One region of the Streptomyces sp. NPDC079167 genome, then DNA from elsewhere that is predicted to be linked to it. Evidence: riboswitches for the same ligand, from Rfam matches in the RefSeq annotation. Region 1 holds a riboswitch; each other region holds the start of a gene.

Region 1 (5,804 bases):
TGTCGTGGGGGCCGGCGTAGGCACCCGAGGTCAGAGGCTTGTCCTGGCCGTCGTCGTAGAGGAAGACGCGCGGCCGGTCGGCGCCTCGCGGGGCCTGCGCCTGCGCTTCGGCCACCTGCTTCCGGAACGAGGCGACGAGCGTGCCGGCCCGGTCCTCGACGTCGAAGATCCTGCCCAGGTTCCGCAGGTCGGTGTAGAGCGCGTCGAGCGGCGCCATCACTCCGCGGGCCTTGCCCTGTCCGTTACGGCACGACTCGCTGAGCAGGTACGAGTCGATGCCCACCCGCCGCAGCGCGTCGGGTGTGAAGCCTTCGCCCTCGCTGAATCCGTAGTTCCACCCCGCGAAGACGAGATCGGCGCCGGCGTCGAGGACCAGCTCCTTGTTGATCCGCTCCTTCGAGAGCCACGTGGTCTTCCGGTATCCGTCCTTCCAGGGCACGGATGTCAGGTCCCCCTTGTCGTCGGGCATGACGTATCCGGCCATGTGGTCCTCCAGGCCGAGCGCGAACATGATCTCGGTGATGCCGACATCGTTGGTGACCACCCGCTGCGGAGCCTTGTCGTACGTCTTCTTCTCGCCGCAGTTCTCCACGGTCACCGGGTAGTGGCCGCCGGCTGCCGGGGCGCCGTCCTCCTTCCCTTCCTGCGAGGTGACCTCCGCCCCGCAGCCGGTGAGGGCGAGTGCGGCGGCGAGGGCGAGTGCGGCGGGGCGTACGAGATGACGCATGGCGTGCGGACTCCTTGGGAACGGTGACGGGGCGTCATGCGGAGGGAAGCCGGTCGAAGAGCAGTTGCAGCGCGCCCGTCTCGGGGTGCGGTACACGATGCGCGCGGACGCCGAACACCTCGGCCAGCAACCCGGGTGTGAAGACGTCGTGAGGTGGTCCGGAGGCGACGATCCGCCCGCCGTCGATGACGTGGACGACATCGCAGTGACGTGCGGCGAGGTTGAGGTCGTGCAGGGCGGTGAGTGCGGTCAGGCCGCTGCCGCGTACCAGCGCGAGGACCTCCAGCTGCTGGGCGATGTCCAGGTGGTTGGTGGGCTCGTCGAGCACCATCACCTGCGGCTGCTGGGCGAGCGCGCGGGCGATCAGGACCCGCTGCTTCTCCCCGCCGGAGAGGGTGAGGAAGCCGCGGTCGGCCAGGTGGCCGGCCCCGACGTCCTCCAGCGCGGCCTCACATGTGCGGCGGTCCTCGTCGGTGGTGCGGGCCATCGGCCCCTGGTGCGGCAGCCGGCCCATGGCCACGGTCTCGGCGACGGTGAAGTCGAACTCCGCGACCACTTCCTGCGGAAGGGCTGCCAGTCGGCGCGCGCCCTCACGGGCCGTCATGGTTCGCAGATCCTCGCCACCGATCCGCACCGAACCGGCCGAGGGCCGGAGCGCCCGGTAGACGCACCGCAACAGGGTCGACTTGCCGCTGCCGTTGGGGCCGACGAGACCGACGAGCTGTCCGCTGCCGGCTCGCAGCGTGACGTCCTCCACCAGCCGCGCGCCGGCGATCTCGACCGTGAGTGCGTCGATCTCGACCCGCATCACACACCTCCGAAGGTGTAGGTGCGGCGGCGCATGAGCAGGACGAAACACGGCACGCCGACGGCCGCGGTCAGTACGCCCACCGGCAGTTCGGCGGGGGCGAGCACCACGCGCGACAGGATGTCCACCCAGATCAGCAGGGTGGCGCCGGCCAGGGGCGCGACGGCCAGCAGGCGGCGGTGGTCCGCGCCGACCAGCATCCGTGCGGCGTGCGGAACCATCAGGCCCACGAAGCCGATGGCCCCGCTGACCGCGACGACCGCCCCGGTGACGGCGGCGGAGACGAGGAAGAGCTCCTTGCGCAGGCGGCCGGCGTCCACGCCGAGTGCGGCGGCGGTCTCGTCGCCCATGGCGAGGGCGTTCAGGCGCCGTGCCGACCAGCCGAGATGGGCGAGGCCGCCGGCCACCGCGCCGGCTGCGATCGGCACGGACGACCAGTTGGCCCCGCCCAGGCTGCCGAGCAGCCACATCATCGCGGACCGTGCCGCTTCGCCCCGCTCGGCGGCGAACACCATGAAGGTGGTCACGGCCGAGAAGCCGTAGTACATCGCCGTGCCGGTCAGCACGAGGCGCAGCGGTGTCAGGCCCCGGGCGGTCCGGGCGATCGTGTACACCAGCACCATGGCGAGGAGCGCGGAGACGAAGGCCGCCGAGGACAGCGCCCAGACGCCGAGCGCGCCGAACGCCCCGAAGATGAGCACGGCGTTGGCACCGACGGCCGCACCCGAGGAGATCCCGAGGACGAACGGGTCGGCGAGCGCGTTGCGCACCATGGCCTGCACGGCTACGCCGACGGCCGCCAGCCCGGCCCCGACGACCGCGGCGAGGACGGCGCGCGGGAAGCGGAGCTCCCAGACGATGGTGTACGAGGAGATCTCGTCCGGGGTGATGGCCCCGCCGGTCAGCCCCGCCCACAGGTGGTGCAGCGTCTCGCCCCACGTGAGCCCCGAGGCCCCGATCCCCGCCCCGCAGACGAGGGACAGCGGGAGCGCGACGCACAGGCCGGTTACCAGGAGGGGCAGAGGGAGGCGTCCGGGGGGCGCGGGCCCACTGCCGGAGCGGGTACCGCGCGACAGCACGGCGGGTATTCGGTCGCGGGGCGTGGCCACAGGCGGTTCGCTTTCGCCTCGGGCCGTGCCTACGTAATCCGAGGAGCGGCTCGGAACGCCCAGGCGCGCCGTTCGCAGCACCTCTCGCAGTCCACGGCGATCGACAGGAGCTTCGCCACCGTGGGTGATCGGGCTTACGGAACCGTGTGCGGTTCCGCCTACCGTTGCGGGTCAGCGCCGGACTTCGACCGGACTTCCCCCACGAGGCGCATGCAGCTTAGCGCGTACCGTCCGGCGGCCCGTCACGGGGAAAGCCGCCGGACGGCTCCGCACGTTTCCGGCCGACCACGCCATCCGATTAAGTCAGTCGATTGATTTACATGGAGGTGTGCTGTCTAGTGATCGGGAAGCCGGGGGCCCTGAAACAGCGCGGAGGCAGCCATGAGCGAAGTGGAGAAATCCGGCCTGATGGGCGTGGCGGGCGGTCCCGACCCCAACTCACGTTCAGCGCGGGCCTGGTGAACAGGACAGAGCCTCGCACCGGTCGCGGCGCCGGCACACGCGAGGCCATCATGACCGCGGCCGAACGCCTCTACGCCGAGCACGGGTTGTCGAACGTCTCCAACCGCCAGATCGGCGAGGCGGCCGGCCAGGGCAACAACACCGTCGTCAGCTATCACTTCGGCGGCAGGGCGACGCTCGTACGGGCCATCATGACCAAGCACGGCACGGGTGTCGACGCGATCCGCGCGCGCTATGTGGAGGCCGTGGGCGACAGCACCGACCTGCGGGACTGGGTGCGTTGCCTGGTGCGCCCGGTGACCGACCACCATGCCGCTCTCGGTGTCCCCTCGTGGCACGCGCGGTTCGCCGCGCAGGTGATGACCGACCCGCTGATGCGGACGCTGGTGGCGGACGAGTCCCTCACCCGTGACAGCCTGCGCCGCACCCTCCGGGGGCTGGGCACCTGCCTGCACTCTGTCGTTCCCCCCGAGATCCGCCCGGCGCGCGCCGAGATGGCCCGTCATCTGCTCACCCATACCTGCGCGGAGCGGGAGCGTTCCCTGGCCGAGGGGCCGGTCCGTCCCGGCTCGTCCTGGGAGAGCACCGCGGACGCGCTGGAGGACGCGTTGGTGGGGCTGCTCGCCGCGCCCACGACCCGTCGCTGAAACCGACCCGCGCCCGACGAGGGCCCGGTCCAACAAGGGAGAGAACATGAAGATCACCGTTGACGAGGAGAAGTGCTGCGGCGCCGGGCAGTGCGTAATGATCGCCCCGGAGGTGTTCGACCAGCGCGACGAGGACGGCATCGTCGTCCTTCTCGACGCCGCACCGCCCGCCGACCGGCACGAGGCGGTCCGCGAGTCCGCCGGTGTCTGCCCTGCCGCCGCCATCCACCTCGGTGAGGACGCGTGAGCGCACCGTCGGGTGTGCTCGTCGTCGGGGCAGGGGCGGCAGGTCTCGCCGTCGTGGAGACGCTGCGCCGTAAGGGCTACCGCGAGCGGATCACGCTGCTCGGCGAGGAGAGCGGCGCGCCGTACGACCGTCCGCCGCTGTCCAAGCAGCTACTCGCCGGGACGTGGGAGGCCGAGCGCACGCACCTGCGCACCCGTGAGGTGCTGGACGCCCTGGAGGCCGAGTTCGTCCTCGGCGCACGGGCCTCTGCCCTCGACGCCACCACCCGTACCGTGCGCACGGCGGGCGGAGCCGAGCTGAATGCGGAAGCCGTCGTCCTGGCGACCGGACTGCACGCGCGCAGGCTGCCCGGTCTTTCGGGGACGGCGGGGGTGCATGTGCTCCGGACCCTCGACGACGCCGTGGGGCTTCGGCGGGAACTGCTGGAGGCGCGGCGGGTCGTGGTCGTCGGTGACGGGGTGCTCGGCTCCGAGATCGCCGCCACGGCCCGCCTCATGGGAGCCGACGTGACACTCGCCGGACCTCAGGCGGCGCCGATGCGGGAGCAGTTGGGCCCCGCCGCCGCCGAACTGCTCGCCGCGCTGCACACCGCGCACGGGGTACGGCTACGGACGCACGCACTGGTGGACGGACTGGTGACGGCAGGCGGACGGGTCACCGGTGTCCGTCTGGCCGGCGGCGATACGATCCCCGCCGATCTCGTCGTCTCGGCGGTCGGCAGCACCCCCGCCACCGACTGGCTGGCCGGCAGCGGGCTCGTACTGGACGACGGCGTGGTGTGCGACTCCCGCTGCCGCGCCGCCGACGGTGTCTACGCCGCCGGGGACGTGGCCCGCTTCCACCACGAGGCACTCGGCCGGTCCCTGCGGCTGGAGAACCGTACGAACGCCACCGAGCACGCGCTGTCCGTCGCGGCGAACATCCTGGGCGAGGACCGCCCCTACCGTCCCGTCCCCTACTTCTGGACCGACCAGCTCGGGGCGAAGATCCAGGTGTACGGGCTCCCCACGCCGTCCGCCACCCTGCGAATCGTCGAAGGGAGCACGGAGCTGGGCCGGTTCGTCGCCCTGTACCTCGACGACGAGGACCGCCCCCTCGCGGTCCTCGGCTGGAACATGCCGAAACAGGCCCGCCTGCACCGCCGGCTGCTGCTCGACCGGTACGCCCCCACCCCCCGGCCCGAGTCCGCCACTACCGGGACCACCGCCTGACTTCAGGCGCGCCCGGCCCGCTCCGACGGCCGCACGCTTCCGTCGCCCCCTACCGACTGATCCGCGTACGCCTCCCACGCCCGCCGCGTCGGAGGCGGCCCACCCCACCGGAGAAGACCATGACCAGCACTCCCGCCGCTTCCGCCACTTCCGAGGCGAGCGCCGACGGCATCCCCGACTTCCCCCGGCCGCGCTCCTCGGAATGCCCCTTCGCACCGTCGCCGGAGATGCGGGCGCTGTCCGGGTACGGCCCGCTCACCCGGGTCCGCTCCTGGGGCGGCAGCACACCCTGGGCCGTCACTGGGCACGCCGAGCAGAAGGCGTTGCTGTCCGACCCGCGCCTCAGCGTGGAGTTCACCCGGCCGGGATACCCCAGCCCCGTGGACCCCTCGCACGCCCACGCGGGCAGCACCGATCTGAGCTTCGTCGGCATGGACGACCCCGAGCACGCCCGGCTGCGCCGCATGGTCAGCGGCGCCTTCACCATCAAGCGCATCGAGGCGATGCGTCCCCGCGTGCAGAAGATGGCCGACGACTTCATCGACGCCATGCTGGAGGGTCCCGGCACGGCCGATCTCGTCCAGGCACTCGCC
Region 2 (5,804 bases), on a different contig from region 1:
GTCCGGTCTGGCTGGTCTGGCGACAGCACCGCGCCGCGTTCTGGACGCTCATCGCCGTCACTCTCCTCGGCGTGGTCGTCATGGTCCACCTGCGCGGGCAGATGATGGACTTCCTGGCCACCCAGGACCCGACGTCGCGGAGGGCCGGCGGCCTGCCGACCGAGTTCGAGACGCACGCCCACCGTCTGTTCACCATCGGAAGCTACCTCGGCTACATCCCCGTCCTGGCCGGTGTCTTCCTCGGGGCCCCGCTCGTCGCCGGCGACCTGGAGAGCGGCACGGCCAAGCTCGTGACCTCGCAGTCCGTCAGCCGACTGCGGTGGCTCACGACGAAACTGGCCGTTCCCGCCGTGATGCTCGCCCTGTCCACCGGCGTGCTCAGTGCCGTCCTCACCTGGTGGTGGCACCCGGTCAAGGGATTGTCCAGCGGTCTCATCTGGACCTCCTTCTTCAGCGTCACGGGGGTCACACCGGTGGCCTACGCCCTCCTCACGTTCACGGTGGGTGTGGCGGCCGGCATGGTCCTGCGCCGCACGCTGGTGTCGATGGTGGTCACGCTCGGCATCGTCGTGGCGATCGGTTTCGTCTGGGACGAGCTCTGGCGGAGTCTGGGGCATGTCCTGTCGCTCACCACCGACAAGGGCGTCGGACCCGGCGCGGCACCGCCTGAACTGCCCACCGAGGCCGAGCAGCAGGGGCAGGGCACCTACTTCCTCACCAGCTCCGGGGACCGTCTGGACTGGACCACCTGTCTCGACCAGATCGAGGACGACCGGGCGCACACCGCCTGCCTGGAGTCCAAGCACGTCATCGGCTGGTCCCTGGACTATCTCCCCGTCGCCCAGATGGACACGATGCAGTGGCTCGGAGCCGGCGTCATGCTCGCCGTCGCCGCCGCCGTCGCCACCTTCGTCCTCCTCCGGGGGCGCAAGCGGCTCCTGTGACCTCCGGCCCCGGACCGCAGCCGCTGCTGTGTGTACGCCGACCCGCCGAGCAGGCCGCACCGCTGGGTTCTGCTCCGGCACATGCGTAGGCTTTCCGGCGTTGAACTGGGGAGAGTTGACCCCGATCGATCGGGGAGGGGGACCTCATGTACAGCGTCATCGTCGTGCCGCCGTCGTGCGGCGACGTCAAGGATCAGATCAGGATCACCGCAGGTGAACGCGTGGCTTTCGGCCGGTCCGGGAGCGACGGAGGTTTCGCCGTCATACACGCGGGGGTGGCCAGGGTCGCCGGGGAGATCGTCGCGCACAGGACCTTCTGGCTGCTGAGCAACTTCAGCGAGGACCAGACGTACGTGGTGGAGAACCCGGAGGGTGCCGGGGAGCACATCAAGGTCGCGCCGGGCCGGCTGGAGGCGCCCGTGCCCTTCGAGTTCGGGCGTGTGGTCCTGCCGGCCTCGGGCGATCTGCTCACCTTCGACGTCTGGGCGCCTCGCCACGCGTTCCGCAGCGTCCCGCGCCACGGCCTCGACGGATCCGCCACCGTTCCGGCCTTCGTACTCGACCGCACCAAGCGCTACTTCGCCGTGCTGGCGGCCCTGTGCGAACCCAGGCTGCGCGGTACGACCAGCGCCCCGTTGCCGGCCGTCGAACAGCTGATGGACCGGCTCCGTCCGACCTGGCCCACCGTCAGCCGGTCGGCCATGTACTGGAACATCGACTATCTGTCCGTGAAGCTGCGGTTGCGCCCCGACCGGATCGCCGCGGAGCCCGGTCAGCGTGTCCACGGGAAGAAGGAGTCCCTCGTCGCGCTCGCGCTCCGCTTCGACCTGGTCCGCGAGGACGACCTCGTGGTGCTCACGCCTCTCGGAAAGGTGGCGCAGTGAGCGGGCAGCTGCACGCGGTCTCCGTCCCCAGGGGCTACCGGGTGGGCTCCTGGGAAGTCGGCGGACCCATCGCCTCCGGGGCGTTCGCCACCGTCTACACGGGGCGGCGCGTGGACGACGGCGAGACCGAGCCGGATCCGCCCGAACGGGCCGCGCTGAAGTTCCTGCCCACCGGCACCCGCACACCACGTCAGCTCAGCCATCTGCGCGAACTGACCGAGCGTGAGATCGACTTGCTGGCCAGGCTCCGCACGCCCCGCCTCATCCGCATGTACGAGACGCTGACGGTCGACGACCCGGACCGCCCGGAGCTGGACGGCGCCACCGTCCTCGTCCTGGAGCGGGCCGAGGCCGATCTGAACCAGCTCCTGGAGCGGACTCCGGTCCCGGAGGCGGGACCGTCCCTGCTCGCGCAGATCTGTGAGGGTCTGCACCAACTGCACCACGCGGGGTGGGTGCACGGTGACCTGAAGCCTGCCAATGTGCTGCTCCTGAAGGACGGTTCGGTCCGGCTGGCCGACTTCAACATGGCGGCCGAACTGGAAGGCACCCACGCCTACGCCCCGGCGTTCGCCACCCCCGACTACACCCCGCCCGAGCTGTTCTGGCCGGAGATCGACGAGCGTGGCACGCGGATCCGCCCCACCTGCGACATCTGGGCCTTCGGTGTCCTGGCCCATGTCGTCCTGACCGGGTCGTTCCCGCTGCCGGGCGCGACCGCGGAGGCCCGGGCCGATGCGGCGACGCAGTACGCGCGCGGTGGTGAGGAGCTGCGCCTGTCCCCCGCCCTCCCCGACGACTGGCGTGACATCGTGCGGGAGTGCCTGGCCCCCACGCACGAGCGACGTCTCGCGGACACCGGCGCGCTGCTCCGCAGGGTGGAGCGTGCCGCGGGCGCCTCCCGTTCGGCGAGACTGCCGAGACTGCGGCCGAGACGGTGGCGGCGCCTGCACGTCGCGGCGGCGCTCGTGGCGGTGCTGCTGGGAGGAGCCGCGTACACCTTCCTGCCGGAGACCGCGGAGCCGAGCGCGGCGCCGCCCACCTGTGAGAGACCCGTGGTGTACGAGGACGCGCACGGCCGCGGCTTCATGGCGGGCCACAGCGGCACCTGGGACTTCACCATCAAGCGGGGAGACGGAGGCAGTCAGGTCAGGGAGGCCCAGTGCCTGCTCAGACACCTGCACGGCATCACCGAGGTCGGCGAGGTGGACGGCGACTTCGGGCCCATGACCCATGGAGCCGTCGTCACCTTTCAGGAACGGGCCGGTCTGGACGCGGACGGGTCGGTCGGCCCGGAGACCTGGCGCGCCCTGCGCAGGGCCGAAGAACCGTGACGGTGGCCGCCCTCGGTGATCTCGGGCCCGCTTGTCATCGTCCCCCGCCTGGCACTACTGTCGCCACGCCTTGGTGAACGGGAAATCGGTGTGATGCCGGTGCGGCCCTCGCCACTGTGATCGGGAAGTCCGGCTCCGGCCCTCACGGGCAGCCACTGGGTCCTTGTGACCCGGGAAGGCGGAATTCGGGCGGTGTTACCCGTAAGCCAGGAGACCGGCCAAGGCACTTCAACCATCCACGAGGTGCTGGAGAGGGTCTGCTGAGCCATGCACATAGCCGAGGGTTTTCTGCCTCCGGCGCACGCGATCGCCTGGGGTGTCGCGTCCGCGCCGTTCGTCGTCCACGGAGTCCGCTCACTCACGCGCGAAGTACGGGAGAACCCCGAGAGCACGCTGCTCCTGGGGGCTTCCGGGGCCTTCACGTTCGTTCTCTCCGCATTGAAGATCCCCTCCGTGACCGGGAGTTGCTCCCATCCCACGGGCACGGGGCTGGGAGCCATCCTGTTCCGCCCGCCGATCATGGCGGTCCTGGGCACCATCACCCTGCTGTTCCAGGCGCTCCTGCTCGCCCACGGCGGGCTGACCACGCTGGGCGCCAACGTCTTCTCGATGGCGATCGTCGGGCCCTGGGCGGGGTACGCCGTCTACAGGCTGCTGCGCCGGTACGGCGTGCCGCTGATGGTGGGGGTGTTCTTCGGCGCGTTCGTCGCCGACCTGTCGACGTACTGCGTCACGAGCGTGCAGCTGGCGCTCGCCTTCCCGGACCCGGGCAGCGGCTTCCTGGGCGCGCTCGGCAAGTTCGGCTCCATCTTCGCGGTCACCCAGATCCCGCTGGCGGTGAGTGAGGGGCTCCTGACCGTTCTGGTCATGCGGCTCCTGGTGCAGTCCAGCAAGGGAGATCTGACCCGGCTCGGCGTGTTCCTCGCCGGAAGGCGGGACCGGACCAGGACGGACGGAACCGAGGCGGTGGCCCGATGAACAAGAACACGAGGATCAACGCCCTGCTGCTGCTCGTCGTGGCCGCGCTGGCCGTCCTGCCGCTGGCCCTCGGCCTCGGCGACGACGAGAAGGAGCCGTTCGCGGGGGCCGATGCCCAGGCCGAGACGGCGATCACCGAGATCGATCCCGGGTACGAACCCTGGTTCTCCCCGCTGTACGAACCACCGTCGGGCGAGATCGAGTCGGCGCTGTTCGCCCTCCAGGCGGCGTTGGGCGCGGGCGTGCTCGCCTACTACTTCGGGCTCCGGCGCGGGCGCCGCCAGGGCGAGCTGCGCGGGACCACGCGGCAGGAGAGCGCCGGGGAGCCGGCGGCCCGGGAGAACTGAGCGCTCGTGCTGCCGATCGACGCGGCGGCGCACAGCAGTCGCTGGCGCCGCCGCCATCCCGTGGACAAAGCCGTACTCGGTCTGGGACTCACCGTCCTGGCCATCTCGCTGCCGCCCTGGCCCGGAGCCGTGCTGATCCTCCTCACCGCCGTCGCCGTGCTGCTGGGGCCGGCCGGTGTGCCCGCCCGCCACCTCTGGCGGGCCTACCGGGTTCCCCTGGGTTTCTGCGTCACCGGGGCGGCCACACTGCTCGTGCAGGTCGGCGGGCCGGAAGGGTTCGTGACCCTCGCCGACGGGGGGCCGAACCGTGCCGGTGAGCTGTTGCTGCGCACCTCCGCGGCGTCGCTGGGGGTCCTGCTGTTCGCCTTCACCACCCCGATGTCCGACCTGCTGCCGCGCCTGGTCAAGGCGGGGGTGCCGGCGCCTGTGGTGGACGTCGCCCTGGTGACGTACCGCATGAGCTTCCTGCTCCTGGACTCGGTGCGCCGGATCCGGGAGGCCCAGGCGGCCCGGCTCGGGCACACCACTCGGGCCGCCGCCTGGCGGTCGCTGGCGAGGCTGGGGGCCACCGCGTTCGTCAGGGCCTTCGACCGCGCGGCACGGCTCCAGGCGGGTCTCGCCGGACGCGGTTACGACGGGACCCTGCGTGTCCTGGTACCCGACGCCCGCGTCTCCGGCCGGTTCGTGGCCATGAGCATCACCCTGCTCGCGGCCCTCGCCGCGCTGACCTTCGTCCTGGAAAGGCCCCTTTCATGAGCGAATCCGCTCTGCTCGCCCTGCGGGGCGCGTCCTTCGCGTACGAGGACGGCCCTGCCGTGCTCAGCGGTCTCGACTTCGAGGCGCGGGCGGGGCGTGCGCTCGCCCTGCTCGGCCGGAACGGCAGTGGGAAGACCACGCTGATGCGTCTGCTCAGCGGCGGGCTGCGCCCCCGCGAGGGGCGGTTGACGGTGGAGGGCCATCCGGTCACGTACGACCGGAAGGGCCTGACCCGGCTGCGTACGACGGTCCAGCTGGTGGTGCAGGACCCGGACGACCAGTTGTTCGCCGCGTCCGTCTCCCAGGACGTGTCCTTCGGACCGCTGAATCTCGGGCTGCCCGACAGCGAGGTGCGGGCCCGGGTGGACGAGGCGCTGGGCGCGCTGGACATCACGGCACTGGCGGACCGGCCCACCCATCTGCTCTCGTACGGGCAGCGCAAACGGGCCGCCATCGCGGGCGCGGTCGCGATGCGGCCCCGGGTGCTGATCCTCGACGAGCCGACCGCCGGTCTGGACCCGGACGGTCAGGAGCGGCTGCTCGCCACGCTGGGCACCCTCC
Region 3 (5,804 bases), on a different contig from region 1:
GCGGGATGAACGGCAGCCCCTTCGGCGCGCCGGTCTCGATCAGCCGCCACAGCGCGTCCGTGTCCGCGTGTTCCTCGATCAGATCTCCCAGCCGGTCCAGCTGTTCCTCCCGCAACGCCCCGAAGCTCGTGTCCGGCGCCGCGGTGAACCGCCGCCCCGCAGCCCGCGCGACCTCGCCCAGGAACGCCCGCCGGAACGCGTCGCTCTCCAGCGACCCGTGCCAGTGCGTCCCCCAGACCGAACCCACCCGGCACCCGTCGAGGAACGGCTCGCCGCCGCTCACCCCGGCGACCCCGTGATGGATCTCGTAACCCTCCACCGGCTCCCCGAGCGCCGACCCGACGGGCCGTCCCAGGACCTTCTCCCGGCCGAACCGGACGCGTACGGGCAGCAGACCGAGCCCCTCGACGAGACCGGCCCGCGACTCCACGTCGTCCTCGATGCGCTCGCCCAGGACCTGGAACCCTCCGCAGATCCCCAGCACCGGGCGGCCTTCCGCGGCACGCCGGACCAGCGCGTCGGCCAGCCCCCGCTCGCGCAGCCACGCCAGTGCCTTCACGGTGCCCCGCGTCCCGGGCACGATCACGAGGTCCGCGTCGACGAGCTCCTCCGCCCGGTCCACGAACCGCACCACCACACCCGGCTCGGCCGCCAGCGCGTCCACATCGGTGAAGTTCGACATCAGCGGCACCGCGCACACCGCGACCCGCAGCACGTCCTCGCCGTGCGGCGGCGCCACGACGGACTCCCGCACGGTGCCGCGCATCGACACGCGCAGGCCGTCCTCCTCGTCGATACCCAGACCGTGGGCGTAGGGCAGCACTCCGTACGTCGGCCGCCCCGTGAGCCCGAGCAGCATGTCGAGACCGGGCTCCAGCAGTGACACGTCACCGCGGAACTTGTTGACGAGATACCCCGCGACCAGCGACTGGTCCTCGGGGCTCAGCAGCGCCGTCGTGCCGAAGAACGAGGCGAACACGCCGCCCCGGTCGATGTCACCGACCACCAGCACGGGAAAGCGCGCGGCCCGGGCGATGCCCATGTTCACGATGTCCGTGCGCCGCAGATTGATCTCGGCCGGACTGCCCGCCCCCTCGCAGATCACGGCGTCGTACGCGCCCCGCAGCTGCTCCAGACAGTCCACGACCGTCCCCAGCAGCGCTTCCTGGCGGCCGCCGTGATAGCCGTGGGCGCTCATCTCGCCGACCGGCCTGCCCATCAGGACGACCTGGCTCGACCGGTCGCCGCCGGGCTTGAGCAGCACCGGGTTCATCAGCGCCGACGGCTCCACCCGGGCGGCCTGCGCCTGCATCGCCTGGGCGCGGCCGATCTCCGCCCCCTCCCGGGTGACGAACGAGTTCAGCGACATGTTCTGCGCCTTGAACGGCGCGACCTTCACCCCCCGGCGCACCAGCCACCGGCAGATTCCCGCCGTGACGACGCTCTTGCCCGCGTCCGAAGTGGTCCCCGCGACCAGCAGCCCGCCGCTCATCCGACTCTCCGTCCCATGGCCGACCGCCCCGCCGCGCACACGACGAGGGCCAGCACACTCACCCGGCGCGACAGCCGCACCGCGCGTTCGATGTCCGTGACCCGCACGTCCCTTCCGGCCCCGCCGTTGAGCACCGGCCGGTGCTCGACCCGCCCGCCGTACGCGAGGGTGCCGCCGAGCCGTACGCCGAGCGCACCCGCGAACGAGGCCTCCACCGGGCCCGCGTTGGGGCTGGGATGCCGGCCCGCGTCCGCCCGCCAGGCACTGACCGCCTCGCGCGGGCGCCCCCCGGCGGTCACCGCGAGCACGGCGGTGAGCCGGGCGCCGGGCCAGCCGGCGACATCGTCGAGCCGGGCGGACGCCCAGCCGTAGCGCCGGTAGCGGGGCGACTTGTGCCCGACCATGGCGTCGAGAGTGTTGACGGCCCGGAAGGCCACCAGCCCCGGCACTCCGCCGAGAGCACCCCACACCAGGGCCCCCACGACGGCGTCGGAGGTGTTCTCGGCGACGGACTCCACCACGGCGCGGGCGATCTGCTGCCCGTCCAGCGACTGCGGGTCGCGGCCGCACAGATGCGGGAGCCGCTCCCGGGCAAGCTCGATGTCCCCGGCGGCCAGCGCCCCGCCGATGGCGCGGGCCTCACGGCCCAGCGAGGTGCCGCCGACGACGGACCAGGTGGCGGCGGCGGTCAGCGCCACGGCGGCGACGGGACGGTTCCGGACGCCACGCGCGGCCAGCGCGGCGGCGCCCGCGGCACCCCCGGCGCAGACGAGCGTGTGCAGCGCGCCCCAGCCCCGGTGGTCGCGCCACAGGCGGCGCTCGGCGCCCGCAGCCGCACGCCCGAAGGCGGCGACGGGGTGGCCGCGCCGGGGATCACCGAACAGCAGGTCGCCGATCAGACCGGCGGCGGCTCCGTACGCGAAGATGCGGTCGGCTCGCACCGCTCAGCCGGCCGTCGCGCCTCGGAGGACCTTCGTGGCAGGTGGTGCAGCGACCGGCACAGGGCAGCCAGACATGGCGTATGTCCTCACTCAGGGTCCGCGCCCTGGTTCGACGTGACCGGCGACGAGAGTCTCCTGGCTTCCGGATCCGCAGTTCCTCCGGCCTTCCAGCCCGTGGTGACGGGCCGTGACTTCCGTATGGAGGCTGCTCCCCGGTGACAGTGGCGGGACCGCGCCGGATTCGCACCGGCTTCCTCTCCTGTCGCCGTAAGACCGGCCGTCACATGTGTGCCGGTCGGCCTAAATGGCTCCGGCAGTCCACCATGACCCGCGAACGCCCGTCAACCTGCCGCTGACCTGCGAGGCTTCTATGTGCTCAGACGCACACCGGGCCGGACACACGTGGTGTGTCCGGCCCGGGTCGGTGTCCGCGCGGGGCGGTCAGGCGACGATCAGATAGATCCCGTACGCGACGGCCGCCGCGCACAGCCCGAAGCAGGCGTACGCACCGGTGCGCACCAGGCCGTTGGCACCGCCGCCGCCCTGTGCGGTCGGGGTCTGCCTGGCCATGCCCGTGATGCCGAGCGTGAAGAGGCCGACCAGCGCGACGGTGACCACGAGGCTGACGCCGAAGACGGACGCGAGAGCTGCCCAGTCGATGTTCATGCGGATCCGTCCTTACACCGTGGCCGGGTCGGCCGGGGTTCCGGCCGACGTGGCCGGGGCCGAGATGGTGGTCTTGAGCTCCGGTACGACGGTACCGGCGGGGGGCGGGCTGACCGCGGAGATGGCGGTGGTGACGACGCCCGCGGGCTCGGCCTCCGCGTTCACGTTGGTGTGGTCGACCGGCTTGCGGCGCGACAGCAGCCAGATGGCGCCGGAGCCCGCGACGAGGAGGACGGCGACCACGCCGACGCCCCAGGGGCCCTGCTTGGTCAGGAACTCGGCGCCCGCGCCCATCAGACCGGCGGCCGGCAAGGTCAGGCCCCAGGCCACGAACATCCGGGTGGCGGTGGACCAGCGGACCACGCCCCCCTTGCGGCCGAGACCCGCGCCCATGACGGCGCCGGAGCAGGACTGCGTGGTGGAGAGGGAGAAGCCGAGGTGGGAGGAGGCCAGGATGACCGTGGCCGCACTGGTCTGGGCCGCGAAGCCCTGCGGCGGACGCAGGTCGGTGAGGCCGCTGCCCATGGTGCGGATGATGCGCCAGCCGCCGAGGTAGGTGCCCAACGCGATGGCGATACCCGCGGAGGCGATGACCCAGACCGGCGGGTTGGAGCCGGGGGAGAGGACGCCACCGGTGACCAGGGCCAGGGTGATGATGCCCATCGTCTTCTGCGCGTCGTTGGTGCCGTGGGCGAGCGAGACGAGCCCGGCCGAGGCGATCTGCCCGGCGCGGTACCCCTTGGCGGTCGACTTCAGCTGCGCCTCGTCGGTGATCTTCCGGTTGAGGCGGTACGTCAGCTTCGTCGCCAGCAGCGCGGCGATACCGGCCACGACCGGGGCGGCGATCGCGGGCAGCAGGACCTTCGTGACGACGGTGCCGCCGTCGATCGAGGACCAGCCGGCCGACATGACCGCGGCGCCGATGAGGCCGCCGAAGAGTGCGTGGGAGGAACTGGAGGGCAGGCCGACCAGCCAGGTCAGCAGATTCCACAGGATCGCGCCGACGAGCGCCGCGAAGATGACCTCGGTTCTGAGGCCGTTCTCGTTGATGATCCCGCCGGAGATCGTCTTGGCGACCTCCACCGACAGGAACGCGCCGACGAGGTTGAGAACGGCGGACATCGCCACCGCTGTCTTGGGCTTGAGAGCGCCGGTCGAGATGGTGGTGGCCATCGCGTTGGCGGTGTCGTGGAAACCGTTCGTGAAATCGAACACGAGAGCTGTCACGATCACAATCGCAAGCAGCAGCGTGATGTGTTCCATTTACCCAGGCAATCGTTCGACGTCATTGGCACGTGGAACGTAAGCAACCAGGGTGAACGGAAGATGAACTGGGCAGGGCGGCACGGTGACCCCAACCGCGTGCACAGGTTCCGCTTGTGTGCACGGTGGGTGGGCCGGACCGCCGCCGTTCGGTGCGGGGCCCGGTGCCACCCGCCGCGGGGGATCTTGACCGTGGCCGATTCACCCCTTCGGGGAGACATCGGTCACGTGACCCTAGGATCCCCGTATGGGTGACATGGATGAGCGTGCTGTGGAACAGGCGTGGGCCGGTGTCGTCGCGACGGCCCGGAGGACGGCGGCGGACGGCCTGGTCGTCGGAACCTCCGGCAACGTGTCGGCCCGGGTCGGCGACATCGTCCTGGTCACCCCCAGCGGGGTGCCCTACGACCGGCTCGGCCCCGGGGACGCCGTCGGCGTCGACCTCGAAGGACGCCAGGTCATCGGCGACCTGGTCCCGACCAGCGAACTCCCGCTCCACCTGGCCGTCTACCGAGGCAGCGACGCCGCGGCGGTCGTCCACACCCACGCCGTGCACGCCACGGCCGTCTCCACCCTCGTCCCCGAGGTGCCGCTCATCCACTACGCCGCCGCCCTGCTCGGCGGTCCCGTCCGCACCGCCGCCTACGCGCGCTACGGCACGCCGGAGCTCGCCCACAACATGCTGGCCGCCCTGCGCGACCGCACCGGCTGCCTGCTGCGGAACCACGGCACCGTCACCTACGGGCGCACCCTCGACGAGGCATACGACCGCACCGCGCAGCTCGAATGGATGTGCAGGCTCTGGCTCACCGCGAGCTCCGTGCCCGGCCACACCCCGAGCCTCCTCACCCCGGCCCAGCTGGACGACGTCCAGGACGCCCTGAAGGGCTACGGCCAGCGCGGCTGAGCCCGGCGCCGCACCGTACGGGCCCCGCCCACTGGCCAACGGCGCCCCGGCCCAGGACACTGGAGCCGTGCGCCCGGCAACAGCGGCGGCAGTGGCCGCCACCTCGATCCTCGGCGTCGGCGCGGCAGCGGTCGCCGCCGGCCGCTACGCCAGCGACGCCGCCCTCGGGGCGCCCTCGCCACGGCCCTTCCCGGCCGACCGCCGTCTCACCGTGCACGCCACCGCGGCCGGGCAGATCACTCTGACCCGCTCCTTTCCCGCGCTGCGCCCCGGTACGTACGGACTGGCCGGCCGGGGCGTCCACGCGGTGACCGGCCCGGTGATCGAGCAGGTGCCGGGCCGTTCCGTCATCTCTCCCGACACCGTGGTCCGCCGGCTGGAGCGCGTGACCCTCGGCAGCCTGAAGCCGGGTGCCCGGGTCCGTCTCACCCCGGAGCTCCACCGCGGCGACCCGCTCGCCGCCCTCGGCCTCGCCTACAAGGAGGTCGAAATCCCCGGCGAACTGGGTCCCCTGCCCGCCTGGTTCGTACCCGCA
Region 4 (5,804 bases), on a different contig from region 1:
GCACGGTCCTCCGGGTCGGGCAGATAGGTGTCGAGCAGCGTCAGATAGAACTGGACGTGCACGGCCTCCTCGAACAGCTGACGTGACAGATAGAGGCGCGCCTCGGGCGAGTTGATGTGCTTGTAGAGCGTCAGCACCAGGTTGTTGGAGACGATCGAGTCACCCGTCGCGAAGAACGCGACCAGCCGGCCGATCATGTGCTGCTCACCGGGTGAGAGCTTGGCGAGGTCGGCGACGTCGGAGTGCAGGTCGACCTCCTCCACGTGCCAGGTGTTCTTGATCGCGTCCCGGTAGCGCTCGTAGAAGTCCGGGTAGCGCATGGGACGCAGGGTCAGTTCGAAGCCCGGGTCGAGCAGGTTCTTGTTCTCGGACGTCGTCATTACTGGCAGGCCTCGCAGGACTCGGGGTTTTCCAGGGAACAGGCGACCGAGTCCGCGTCGGGCGCGGGTGCCTGCTCGGGGATCGGGGCGGCGGATGCCGCGCGGGCGATCCGGGTCGCCGGGCGCGAGCGCAGGTAGTACGTCGTCTTCAGCCCCTGCTTCCAGGCGTACGCGTACATCGAGGAGAGCTTGCCGATCGTCGGCGTCTCCAGGAACAGGTTGAGCGACTGGCTCTGGTCGAGGAACGGCGTACGGGCAGCCGCCATGTCGATCAGTCCGCGCTGCGGGATCTCCCACGCCGTGCGGTACAGCGCGCGCACGTCCTCGGGGATCCAGCCGAAGCCCTGCACGGAGCCGCTCGCCTCGCGCAGTGCCTCACGGGTCCGCGCGTCCCAGACGCCGAGTCTCTTCAGCTCGTCGACCAGGTAGGCGTTGACCTGGAGGAACTCTCCGCTGAGGGTCTCGCGCTTGAACAGGTTGGAGACCTGCGGCTCGACGCACTCGTACACCCCGGCGATCGAGGCGATGGTCGCCGTCGGCGCGATGGCGAGCAGCAGCGAGTTGCGCATGCCCGTCTTCGCGATCCGGGCGCGCAGCGCGTCCCAGCGCTCCGGCCAGTGCAGCTCGGTGTCGTAGTGGTCCGGGTGCAGTACGCCGCGCGCCGCGCGGGTCTCGGACCAGGCGGGCAGCGGGCCCACGGGGGTCCCCCCTGCACCGGAGCCTGCCGAAGGTGCTTGGGGGCGCTCGGCGAGGTCGCAGGACGACTCGTACGCGGCGAGCATGATCCGCTCGGAGATCTTCGTGGAGAGCGCGCGGGCCTCGGGCGAGTCGAAGGGGAGGCGCAGCTTGAAGAAGACGTCCTGGAGCCCCATCGCGCCCAGGCCCACCGGACGCCAGCGGGCATTGGAGCGGCCGGCCTGCTCGGTCGGGTAGAAGTTGATGTCGACGACCCGGTCCAGGAAGGTCACGGCGGTCCGCACGGTGGCGTCCAGCCGTTCCCAGTCGATCGAGCCGTCCACCACGAACGCGCCCAGGTTGACCGAACCCAGGTTGCAGACGGCCGTCTCGCCGTCGTCGGTGACTTCGAGGATCTCCGTGCACAGGTTCGACGAGTGCACGACGCGGCCCGGCTCGGCGGTCTGGTTCGCCGTGCGGTTGGAGGCGTCCTTGAACGTCATCCAGCCCTGCCCGGTCTGGGCGAGGGTCCGCATCATCCTGCCGTACAGCTCACGGGCCGGCAGGGCCTTGCGGGCCAGCCCCTTGGCCTCGGCGGCCCGGTAGGCGGCGTCGAACGCGTCGCCCCACAGGTCGACCAGCTCGGGGACGTCGGCCGGGGAGAACAGTGACCAGTCGGTGTCCGCGTCGACGCGGCGCATGAACTCGTCCGGGATCCAGTGGGCCAGGTTGAGGTTGTGCGTACGCCGCTGGTCCTCGCCGGTGTTGTCGCGCAGCTCCAGGAACTCCTCGATGTCCGCGTGCCAGGTCTCCAGGTAGACGGCCGCGGCACCCTTGCGGCGGCCGCCCTGGTTCACCGCGGCGACCGAGGCGTCCAGCGTCTTCAGGAACGGCACGATGCCGTTGGAGTGCCCGTTGGTGCCGCGGATGAGCGAACCCCGGGCGCGGATACGGGAGTACGAGAGCCCGATGCCGCCCGCGTGCTTGGAGAGGCGCGCCACCTGGTGGTAGCGGTCGTAGATCGAGTCCAGCTCGTCCTTGGGGGAGTCCAGCAGGTAGCAGGAGGACATCTGCGGGTGCCGGGTGCCGGAGTTGAAGAGGGTGGGGGAGGAGGGCAGGTAGTCCAGCCGGTTCATCAGGCCGTACAGCGCGGCCACTTCCTCCAGGGCCCGCTCGGAGGTGTCCTCGGCGAGCCCGGCCGCGACGCGCAGCATGAAGTGCTGCGGGGTCTCGATGACGTCGCGGGTGAGCGGATGGCGCAGCAGGTACCTGCTGTGCAGCGTCCGCAGCCCGAAGTAGCCGAAACGGTCGTCGGCGCCTTCGGCGAGCGCCCGCTCGACCAGCGCGTCGAGGGCGGCGGCGTGCAGCGTGACGAACCCGGCCGTACGGTCCGCGATCAGGCCCTCGCGGTGTCCGACGGCGACCGACGCGGAGAAGGAGACGGCGCCCTGGCCGGCGGCCTCGTCCGCGATGGTCCGGGTGAGGAGCCGGGCGGCGAGCCGGGAGTAGGCGGGGTCCTCGGAGATCAGGCCGGCGGCGGCCTCGGTGGCCAGCGAGCGCAGCTCCGCCTCGTCCGACCGGGCGTTGCGGCCACGCAGCGCGGCGGCGGCCACCCGTCCGGGGTCGGCGTCGGGCAGATCGGCGGTGAGACCGGTCAGGGTCCGCAGCAGTGCGGTCCCGGGTGCGTCGGTCGTGCGGCCTTCGGATTCCGTGGCTGAAACCGGGTCGGCTGGCGCGATGGTCACTGGGGCTATCCCTCGCTCGGCTCGGGGCCTGCGGGAGCGGGGCAGCCGGGGGCACACGGCGCCCGGGGAAGGGCAGCACGGCACGCGGCGTCCACCGGCCCTCCGCGGGGCCCGGACGTATCGGCGCCCGGATCGGTCGAGCCGGGCGCACTGTCGGCAGGTCTTCGGACTTCGGGGTGCGCGGAGCACACCGATCACACCGTTGCGGGACAGTTCCGGATTCTCACCGGATTCCCCTGCGGCGACAGCGAGGTCGAGCATACATGTGGTGGCTGCTGATTGAAGAAGCCCCCACATCTTGTGTCGTGAAGGGTCAGAGCTCCAGGCGGAACGTCAGGAGCGCGAGCCCCGGCAGGGGACACCAGTCCCGCTCGGGAGTCCGTACGAAGCCGAGGCGGCGGTATATCCGGTGGGCGCCCGTCATGGCGGACTGCGTCGACAGGACGATCCCGGAAAGCCCTCCGGCTGCCCGAGCCCGCTCGATACAGGCCCGCACGAGCGCCTCGCCCGCGCCCCGCCCACGGGCCTCCGGCGAGACGGCCAGCATCCGGAACTCGGCCTCGTCCTCCCCGGCGATGTCCGCCCACGGGCTGCCCGGCGCGACGTAGGTGACACCGCCCAGCAGCCGGCCGTCGGCGTCCAGCGCGACCAGCACCTCGGCCTCGGCGGCCCGCCGCCCGACCGCGCGGAGCTGATCCAGGTAGGGGTCGTCGGCGCCGAAGTCCAGGAGCCCGTCGCCCAGATACGCGTGTGCGGTGATCTCGCCGAGCTCCTCGAACTGAGCGGGCAGCGCCGGCCTGATCGAAACGTCCATGGGCGGCAGTCTGCCCCAGGAACCGGGTGCGGCGCGCCCCGGTTTCCGGAGACCGAACGCGCACGCCGCCGGTCCTGATACGACTCCGTCCCGGCAGGGAGGACCCTGCCGGGACGGACGTCCTGCTCCGAGTGACCGCTGTGGGGTCAGTGGCCGCCCGGGGCGCCCGCCGTGGCCGGCGGCAGCTCGACCTTGACGCCGGGGTCGCCCGCGTCCGCCGTGTAGTCCGACGGGGAGGTCTCGTCCACACCGGCCGGTGCCTTCACCGCGTTGAGGACGACGGTCAGCACGAGCACGACGACGACGTTCAGCACGAACGCGGTGAGACCGATGTACCCGATCTCGCCGATGCCCGGGATCTCCTTCGAGGAACCGCCGAAGTGCTTCTGGGTGGGGCTGGCGACGCCGTACGCGGCCGCCGTGCCGTAGATCATGCCGACCGCCCAGCCGGCGATCAGGGCCCAGCGGTGGAACCACCGGGTGAAGAGCCCGCCCACCAGGGCCGGCATCGTCTGGAGGATCCAGATGCCGCCCAGCAGCTGGAAGTTGATCGCGACCGTCTTGTCCATGGTGAGGACGAAGGCGAGCGCGCCGACCTTGACCAGCAGCGAGACCAGCTTGGAGACCTTGGTCTCCTGGGCCGGGGTCGCGTCCGGCTTCAGAAAGTCCTTGTAGATGTTGCGGGTGAAGAGGTTCGCCGCGGCGATCGACATGATCGCGGCGGGCACCAGGGCGCCGATACCGATCGCGGCGAAGGCCACGCCCGCGAACCAGTCCGGGAACATGTTCTCGAAGAGCTGCGGAATGGCGAGCTGGCCGTTGTCGACCTTGATCCCGGCCGCGATCGCCATGAATCCGAGCAGCGCCAGCAGACCCAGCATCAGCGAATACAGCGGCAGGATCGTGGTGTTGCGCCGGATCACCTCACGGCTGCGGCTGGAGAGCGTCGCCGTGATCGAGTGCGGGTACATGAAGAGCGCCAGCGCCGAGCCCAGGGCCAGGGTGGCGTAACCCCACTGGCCGGAGACGCCGGGTGCGAGCCCGGCCACCGGCTTGCCGGCCGCCTCGTTCGCGGCGGAGAACTTCTCGCCGGCGGCGGCGAAGATGTTGTCGAACCCGCCCAGCTTGATCGGGATGTAGATGATCGCCACCGCGATGACCAGGTAGATCAGCCCGTCCTTGACGAACGCGATCAGCGCCGGCGCGCGCAGCCCCGAGGAGTAGGTGTACGCGGCGAGGACGGCGAAGGCGATGAGCAGCGGCAGGTCCTTGATGAACCAGTGCGTGTTCTCGCCGCCGCCGACGCCCATGACGTCCAGGACGGCCTGGATGCCGACCAGCTGGAGCGCGATGTACGGCATCGTGGCGAGGATGCCGGTGACGGCGACCGCCAGCGAGAGTCCCTTCGAGCCGAAGCGGCCACGGACGAAGTCCGAGGTGGTGACGTAGCCGTGCTTGTGCGACACCGACCACAGACGCGGCAGGAAGGTGAAGATCAGCGGGTAGACGAGGATCGTGTAGGGGACGGCGAAGAAGCCGGCCGCGCCCGCCGCGTAGACCGCCGCGGGCACCGCGACGAAGGTGTACGCCGTGTAGAGGTCTCCGCCGAGCAGGAACCAGGTGACCCAGGTGCCGAACGACCGGCCGCCCAGGCCCCATTCGTCGAGACTGGCCTCGTTCTCGGCCTTGCGCCAGCGCGCGGCCATGAAGCCGATGACCGTGACGGCCACGAAGAAGAAGACGAACACGGCGAGGGCGATGCCGTTCACGCCGCCCTCGTCGGCCGCGATGCTGTTCAAGCCGTCCTTCACGCTGACGCACCCCCCTTGCGGGCGCGCTGGTCACGCTGCCACAGCTTGTACGCGATCATGGTGAGAGCGGTCGAGATGAGCACCCAGAGCATCTGGTACCAGTAGAAGAACGGGATGCCGATGAAGGTCGGATCGACCTTCGCGTACGACCCGACCCAGAGCATCGCCACGAACGGGGCGATCAGGCAGAGCCCGATGACCACCCTCATGGGTGTCACTGTCGGTGCTGTCGGTGGGTTCGCACCGTTTCCTTCTGGCATGTGGCGACTCCGTCCCCTCGCTGATCACCTGGTGTAATGCGCAGGAAATCTAAGCGAGCGCCCCGTCCACCGTCACCCCCCGTCCGCATTGCGGTCGTGCAACGGTCCGGTGTCGCCCG

The links. Region 1 has a riboswitch for cobalamin ahead of AB0P41_RS11900 (iron ABC transporter permease). Riboswitches for the same ligand answer to the same signal wherever they lie in the genome.
Region 2: linked by a shared signal. The riboswitch ahead of AB0P41_RS28985 (energy-coupling factor ABC transporter permease) and the one ahead of AB0P41_RS11900 (iron ABC transporter permease) in region 1 are both predicted to bind cobalamin.
Region 3: linked by a shared signal. The riboswitch ahead of AB0P41_RS19385 (cobalamin biosynthesis protein) and the one ahead of AB0P41_RS11900 (iron ABC transporter permease) in region 1 are both predicted to bind cobalamin.
Region 4: linked by a shared signal. The riboswitch ahead of AB0P41_RS17875 (ribonucleoside-diphosphate reductase subunit alpha) and the one ahead of AB0P41_RS11900 (iron ABC transporter permease) in region 1 are both predicted to bind cobalamin.

The regions. Positions count from the first base shown of each region.
Region 1 covers NZ_JBFBLO010000004.1:450,486-456,289, reverse strand. The annotation lists gene AB0P41_RS11910 (ABC transporter substrate-binding protein) at 1-727, opposite strand, end outside; gene AB0P41_RS11905 (ABC transporter ATP-binding protein) at 762-1,535, opposite strand; gene AB0P41_RS11900 (iron ABC transporter permease) at 1,535-2,644, opposite strand; cobalamin riboswitch at 2,746-2,891, opposite strand; gene AB0P41_RS11895 (helix-turn-helix domain-containing protein) at 3,157-3,753, shown strand; gene AB0P41_RS11890 (ferredoxin) at 3,800-4,000, shown strand; gene AB0P41_RS11885 (FAD-dependent oxidoreductase) at 3,997-5,211, shown strand; gene AB0P41_RS11880 (cytochrome P450) at 5,331-5,804, shown strand, end outside.
Region 2 covers NZ_JBFBLO010000017.1:24,052-29,855, reverse strand. The annotation lists gene AB0P41_RS29000 (ABC transporter permease subunit) at 1-944, shown strand, start outside; gene AB0P41_RS28995 (FHA domain-containing protein) at 1,091-1,828, shown strand; gene AB0P41_RS28990 (protein kinase) at 1,825-3,162, shown strand; cobalamin riboswitch at 3,195-3,400, shown strand; gene AB0P41_RS28985 (energy-coupling factor ABC transporter permease) at 3,430-4,140, shown strand; gene AB0P41_RS28980 (energy-coupling factor ABC transporter substrate-binding protein) at 4,137-4,487, shown strand; gene cbiQ (cobalt ECF transporter T component CbiQ) at 4,494-5,243, shown strand; gene AB0P41_RS28970 (ATP-binding cassette domain-containing protein) at 5,240-5,804, shown strand, end outside.
Region 3 covers NZ_JBFBLO010000008.1:294,946-300,749, forward strand. The annotation lists gene AB0P41_RS19380 (cobyric acid synthase) at 1-1,492, opposite strand, end outside; gene AB0P41_RS19385 (cobalamin biosynthesis protein) at 1,489-2,433, opposite strand; cobalamin riboswitch at 2,541-2,731, opposite strand; gene AB0P41_RS19390 (hypothetical protein) at 2,875-3,099, opposite strand; gene AB0P41_RS19395 (inorganic phosphate transporter) at 3,112-4,362, opposite strand; gene AB0P41_RS19400 (class II aldolase/adducin family protein) at 4,610-5,269, shown strand; gene AB0P41_RS19405 (alpha/beta fold hydrolase) at 5,337-5,804, shown strand, end outside.
Region 4 covers NZ_JBFBLO010000007.1:353,056-358,859, reverse strand. The annotation lists gene AB0P41_RS17880 (ribonucleotide-diphosphate reductase subunit beta) at 1-380, opposite strand, end outside; gene AB0P41_RS17875 (ribonucleoside-diphosphate reductase subunit alpha) at 380-2,800, opposite strand; cobalamin riboswitch at 2,938-3,078, opposite strand; gene AB0P41_RS17870 (GNAT family N-acetyltransferase) at 3,114-3,614, opposite strand; gene mctP (monocarboxylate uptake permease MctP) at 3,761-5,383, opposite strand; gene AB0P41_RS17860 (DUF3311 domain-containing protein) at 5,422-5,634, opposite strand.